Hahella sp. HNIBRBA332: one gene and its partner. The protein of the gene in region 2 interacts with the protein of the main gene of each other region in a pairwise test. Links are inferred from orthologs where the notes say so. Each region holds a gene or a part of one and is shown on either strand. Other genes may lie near its edges. The genes, in order: O5O45_RS13570 and bioB.

Region 1 (3,154 bases), 2.8 Mb from region 2 along the record:
CAGCTCTTCCGCCAGCATGGTCTTGCCCGTACCCGGTTCGCCTTTGATGAGAAGCGGTCGCTGTAATCGAATGGCGGCGTTGACCGCCAATTGCAGGTCGTCAGTGGCGACATAGTTCTTGGTGCCGGAAAACTTCATGTGTAAAACCTTGTATGTTGTGTGAATGCGTCATTATTAGAGGAGTTATAAGCGGATATATTACCCGAAAACATTCAAATATTTCATGCCAGCCGCTAAGCTATCCCTCACGCTCGTATTGTTGTGGCCGGGGAAATCTACTTAATCTGCAAGGAGATAAATAATGAACGTCTACGAAGACAACTCCATGTCCATCGGCAACACGCCGTTGGTGAAGCTGAATCGCGTCACCAAAGGCAACGTGTTCGCCAAAATTGAAGGCCGTAACCCGGCCTACTCCGTAAAATGCCGTATCGGCGCAAACATGGTATGGGATGCGGAGAAATCCGGTCGCCTCAAACCTGGCATGACCCTGGTTGAACCCACCAGCGGCAACACCGGTATCGCTCTCGCCTTCGTCGCCGCCGCACGGGGATATAAACTGATTCTGACCATGCCCGCCACCATGAGCCTGGAGCGTCGCAAGGCGATGAAAGCGCTGGGCGCGGAGATTGTACTGACCGAAGGGCCCAAGGGTATGAAAGGCGCCATTGAGAAAGCGTCGGAAATCGTTTCTCAGGACCCGCAACAACACTTGATGCTGCAACAGTTCGATAACCCCGCCAACCCGGAAATCCATGAAAAGACCACCGGCCCTGAAATCTGGCGGGACCTGGAAGGCGCAATCGATGTCCTGGTCGCTGGCGTCGGCACCGGCGGCACCATTACCGGCGTCTCTCGCTACATCAAAAACACCATGGGCAAAAACATTACATCCGTGGCCGTCGAGCCCACCGCCTCTCCTGTGATCACTCAAACCATCAAAGGCCAGGAATTGCAGCCCGCCCCTCACAAAATTCAGGGTATCGGCGCAGGTTTCGTACCGCAAAACCTGGATCTGGACATGGTGGATCTGGTTGAGCAAGTCACCAACGAAGAGGCTATCGAAATGGCTCACCGCCTGATGCGGGAAGAAGGCATCCTCTGCGGCATCTCCTGCGGCGCAGCGGCGGCTGTTGCAGTCCGTTTGGCGGAGCGTGACGAATTCAAGGACAAGAATATCGTGGTTATCCTACCGGACAGCGCGGAGCGCTATCTGTCCACCGCCTTGTTCGACAACTTTTTTACTGAAGCGGAAAACGTGCAGTAGTTAGAAATTAGAGTTTAGAAGTTAGAAGTTAGAAGTTAGACAACGCCGGCCCTCGCGCCGGCGTTTCAGCTTTTGCTGGCGGGATTCACCTTCAGTGAGACACCGCGTCTAGGTTTCAGCAAGCTTAACCGCCCCTTCTTCATACCATCTGGCGGCGACTTCGCCATCTCTAAAAGCGATTAACTCCCCAGGGCGCATTTGTCGCCATTCTTCATCGACGGTCAACGGCTCCGTGACGATCATGGTGACTTTGTCGGTGGGATTGGTGTGCTCTTCGAAGTTCACCCGGATCTCACCATCTTCCAAAGAGGCGCAGCCAAAGGGCGCCTGACGAGTGATCCAGTACAATTTGGTGGAGCAGTACGCGAACAAATACTCCGAGTTGGTGAAAAGCATGTTGAACACGCCTCTCGACGTCAGCTCCAGACAATTCTCATACAGCCTTCCCCCTAAGCACTCCAGACTGGCGAAGTCATTACAACCGCTGGCGACATCCTCCAGCAACCAGCAAAACGCGTGCTCGCTGTCGGTTTCTCCCACCGGACGAAAACGCCCCAGAGGCAGGTCCTGGTAGGATTTCAGTTGGCCATTATGCGCGAAACACCAATAGTAACCGCCCAGTTCGCGAATGAAGGGATGGGTGTTTTCCAGACTGATGTCGCCGACGTTGGCTTGTCGGATGTGGCTGATGACCGTGCGGCTTTTAATGGGATACTGGCTGATAAACCGAGCGATTTCCGAGGTGGCGCTGGGATTGGGATCACGGAACTCACGCAGCCCCTTACCTTCATAAAAGGCGATGCCCCAGCCGTCTTTATGCGGCCCGGTCTGACCACCGCGAAACATCAGACCGGTCCAGGAAAAACAAATATCCGTCGGCGCATTCGCGCTCATTCCAAGAAGTTGGCACATGATCAGAAGTTAACTACTTTTTGTCTTCGTCTTCCGATCCGGCGGGGAGGTCATCGGTATCGGATATATCAAAATCTTCCAGGTTAAACTCATCATCCATGTCTCTGGCTTTCTCGTTGGAAGCCAGAATCTCGTCCGCCAGCGCTTCCGCGTCCGTATCTTCAGCGTCCGTATCTTCAGCGTCGGGTGAACTCATGGGCGGCTCATCTTCCTCCTCTTTTTTCGGTTCCGGTTCCGCTTCCTCCTCCATGCCGAATTCCATATCGTCCGCCTCATTCATCATAGAGGGTTCTTCTGCGACATCAATAGGCTGTTCCAGCTGCTCTATCTCATCTTCCAGATCATGACCGGATTCTTCCAGGGAGGGAACTTCATCAGAGTTATCCAGCCTGGAGGTCTCCACGGGCTCACGAACTTCCTTTTCGATGCGGCGTTTGCGGTATATCCAATAACTGGCCCCCGCCGCCAGCAACAGTATGGTGGCGCTGCTGGCTGCGATGATAATCCACAACATGGCGTTGGAGCTTCCCTCCTCCGTCGCGGCGTCCTGCTGCTCCGTCGCTGCTTGATCCTGCATTTCCGGCGTAATGGGCGGCGCGATGGCATCTTCTTCAGGCTGCTTCGATGGCTCTGGCGCCTTGACGGCTTCCTGCACCAGGGTTTCATTCATTTGTTCCACGCTGCTGTCGTTCACCAGTGAACGGTATTCGTTCGGCGACGCCTCCTGGCGTGGGAACTCGGCCATGACGCTGTCAGGCTCGAAACGGAAGGCGGAGCCGGAATGGGTTTCCCCCTCCACTCTCAACATGACTTCATACACGCCATCGCCCCGGGTAGCGTCGACTTCCAACTCCCAGCGCCCTGTTTCCTGGGTAAACGGAATGGATTTAATCAGGTTGCCGCCATCCGGTCCTTTGATCTTGGCGATAATAGAGGTCTTCGCTTCACTGATATTTGGACTAAGGGGACTGATGA
Region 2 (3,157 bases):
CGTAACGCCTGGCTCAGCTCCATCGCTGTAGCCGCATCGCCAATGAAAATGGGTTGTATCGGAGTGGAAGAGGCCGCCAGCTGATAACCCATTCCCGCTGCTTCTTTACGGAAGCGCGCCACCAATTCATTCAATCGCTCGCGACGCCATGATTCTTCCCGACTGATACACAAGCTGACACGCGCCGCAGCAGCGATCGCCGGGGGCATGGAAGTGGTGTAAATATAGGTTCTGGCGAATTGCACCAATGTTTCAATCAGTTCTTCCGAGCCAGTGACAAAGGCCCCGGCAGCGCCATAGGACTTGCCGAGAGTTCCCATCAGTATTGGTACATCGCTCTGGTTCAACCCAAAATGCTCAGCACAGCCTCCGCCGTTGGCGCCCAGAACGCCAAAGCCGTGAGCGTCATCCACCATCAGCATGGCGTCTTTGCTATGGCATATCTGGGCTATATCGTCTAACGGAGCAATATCGCCGTCCATGCTGAATACGCCGTCCGTGATCACCAAGGCCCGACTGTCGCGCGCCTCATCCAACCGCGACGCCAGATGCTCAGAGTCCGTATGGCGATAGCGCAACAGCTTTGCGCCGGATAAAATCCCCGCATCCAATAGCGATGCATGGTTGAGTTTGTCCTCAATGACGTAGTCGCCCCTGCCCAACAGTGCAGACGCCACGCCAAGGTTAGCCATATAACCGGTTGAAAACAGCAAGGCGCGGTCGCGCCCAGTGAATTCGGCCAGATCCAGCTCCAGCTCATGATGAGCGCGATGATGACCTATAACGAGATGGGATGCGCCGCCGCCAAGGCCAAACTCCTTCAGAGCCTGCTGTGCGGCGGCGATGACGCGTGGATCGTTGGCCAGCCCTAAATAATCATTGCTGCAGAAGGCGAGGTACTCTCGCCCCTCAATCATGACCCGAGGCGCTTGCGGGCTGTCTATTGTCAAGCGGCTGCGATAAAGGTCCTGCTGTATTCGCGCCGCCAGCGTCTGCGCAAGATGCCCCCATTTAGACATGACGTTTAAGCAGTTTTTGTCGCGTCGTAAAACATGCTTTCCATGCGTTGTTGCTGATCGTGCGCCTGAATAACGTCATGCAGATATGCTTCCTGCTGATCCTCCGAATGCGCTTGTTCGCGCTGTTCCGGACGAATGCCCAGTTTCTTGAACAGCATCATATCCTTATCCGCTTCAGGGTTGGGCGTGGTCAGCAGTTTCTCGCCATAGAAAATGGAATTGGCGCCCGCCAGGAAACACATTGCCTGCATCTGCTCATTCATATCTTCACGCCCTGCGGACAAACGCACGTGAGACTTGGGCATAAGGATTCGCGCAACGGCGATGGTGCGAATGAAATCAAACGGATCTATATCTTCCTGCACTTCCAGAGGCGTGCCTTTCACTTTGACCAGCATATTGATCGGCACACTCTCAGGATGGCTGGGCAAATTCGCCAGCTGGGTGAACAAAGCAGCGCGGTCGCGGGCGCTTTCCCCCATGCCCATGATGCCGCCGCAACAGACTTTCATACCGGCGTCTCTAACGTTTTGCAGCGTTTCCAGACGGTCGGAGTATGTCCGTGTGGTGATAATCTCACCGTAGTAATTCTCAGAAGTATCCAGGTTATGGTTGTAGTAATCCAAGCCTGCTCCAGCAAGCTCAAGCGCCTGGTCCGCCGTCAGCATGCCCAGGGTCATGCAGGTTTCCATTCCCAGAGATTTAACCTGTTTGACCATCTCAAGGACGTAAGGCATATCTTTGGCGCGGGGGTTTCTCCAAGCCGCCCCCATACAAAAACGGCTGGAGCCCTTCTCTTTGGCTGCCTTGGCCTCGTTCACCACCTTTTCCACTTCCAGCAGCTTCTCTTTGTCAAGGCCAGTATTGTAGTGGCCGCTCTGAGGGCAGTATTTACAGTCTTCAGGGCAGGCGCCGGTCTTGATGGAAAGCAGAGTGCTGACCTGCACTTCATTCGGATCGAAATTCTGCCTGTGCATGACTTGCGCCTGGAACAATAAGTCATTGAAAGGCAGGGCGAAGAGAGCCTCAACTTCTTCCAGAGACCAGTCATGGCGGATAGGTGATTGCGTAGTTGCTGTCATATCAAACTCTTGCTGTTATACAAAACTAGCCGGGGCCTGAGATATAATCCGCCTCGACACAGGAAAGTGGACCCAAAAACGAGAGAAATTCATGGAAGACATAATAAGCCGGGCCAAAAAGCTGTCAACCTTTCTCAGAGAAAAGGTTAACAGCTTACAACTAAAGCATTGCCTGCTTTGCCTCGAATCGGGGTGTGGCACTCATATTTGCACCGCCTGCGCTGCAGACCTGGCGGCCCCCAAACACCCCTGCCCCCGTTGCGGCATCAGTCGGATAGCTCCTGACGCCATCCCTTGTGGACGCTGTCTGCGTCAACCTCCACACTTTGACGCCAGCACCAGCGCTTTTGACTACACCTTCCCATTGAATCAAGTCATTGGACAGTTGAAGTATGGAGATAAACGATATTGGGCCAGGGCGCTCGCGCAGGCAGCTCTCCCTGCGTTTCAACAGGCCTACGCGCATATTTCACCCCCCGTGCTAATACCAGTTCCAATGCATAACAGCAAGCAACGTAAACGTGGGTTCAACCAGGCGGAGCTGCTGGCGCGAAGTCTGGCCCGCTATGCCAATACAAAGTTCAGCAGCAAACTGTGCCGGCGGATAAAGGCGTCTCCGCCTCAAACCGGACTAAATCGAAAAAACAGACGCAGCAATGTGAAGAATAGCTTTGCGGCGTCATCCGACCTCCCTCAGCAGCCGTTGATTATTATTGACGATGTCGTCACTACAGGCAGCACGGCGGATGAGCTGGCGCGCACGCTGAAAATGGCGGGAGCGCTTGAGGTTTATGTTTTCAGTATTGCAAGACGCTCAATGGACTGAACTATTAATGATTTAATATCCGCTTCGCTACCTTCTCCGCGAGGGCAAGTGAGGCCGTCAGCCCAGGCGACTCAATACCGAACAGGTTATACCAGCCTGCAACGCCGTTCTGTTCAGGCGTATCGATGATAAAGTCCTCTGCGCGCGCGCCTTGCGGCGACAACTTGGGTCGGACGCCTGCATACGCCGGCTGCAGCATCCCCTCTGGCAACGCAGGCCAGTAATTGCGT

Evidence for each region.
Region 1: the proteins of bioB (region 2) and O5O45_RS13570 interact in binary tests that used the Escherichia coli proteins (3 or more experiments, as listed by UniProt). The link is inferred for Hahella sp. HNIBRBA332 from one-to-one orthologs.

What each region holds. Positions count from the first base shown.
Region 1 is NZ_CP132203.1:3,067,354-3,070,507, forward strand. The notes cover bases 278-3,107. They hold O5O45_RS13570 (class II glutamine amidotransferase), read right to left. Parts: upstream 2,180-3,107; coding sequence 1,376-2,179; downstream 278-1,375. Other genes in these bases: cysK (cysteine synthase A), read left to right, coding at 302-1,267; O5O45_RS13575 (vWA domain-containing protein), read right to left, coding at 2,193-3,107. Outside these bases: O5O45_RS13560 (AAA family ATPase), read right to left, coding at 1-138; more of O5O45_RS13575, read right to left, coding at 3,108-3,154.
Region 2 is NZ_CP132203.1:223,630-226,786, reverse strand. The notes cover bases 64-2,896. They hold bioB (biotin synthase BioB), read right to left. Parts: upstream 2,102-2,896; coding sequence 1,025-2,101; downstream 64-1,024. Other genes in these bases: O5O45_RS01155 (ComF family protein), read left to right, coding at 2,193-2,896; bioF (8-amino-7-oxononanoate synthase), read right to left, coding at 64-1,019. Also shown: more of bioF, read right to left, coding at 1-63; more of O5O45_RS01155, read left to right, coding at 2,897-2,927; O5O45_RS01150 (NAD(P)/FAD-dependent oxidoreductase), read right to left, coding at 2,932-3,157. UniProt on the Escherichia coli protein: Catalyzes the conversion of dethiobiotin (DTB) to biotin by the insertion of a sulfur atom into dethiobiotin via a radical-based mechanism.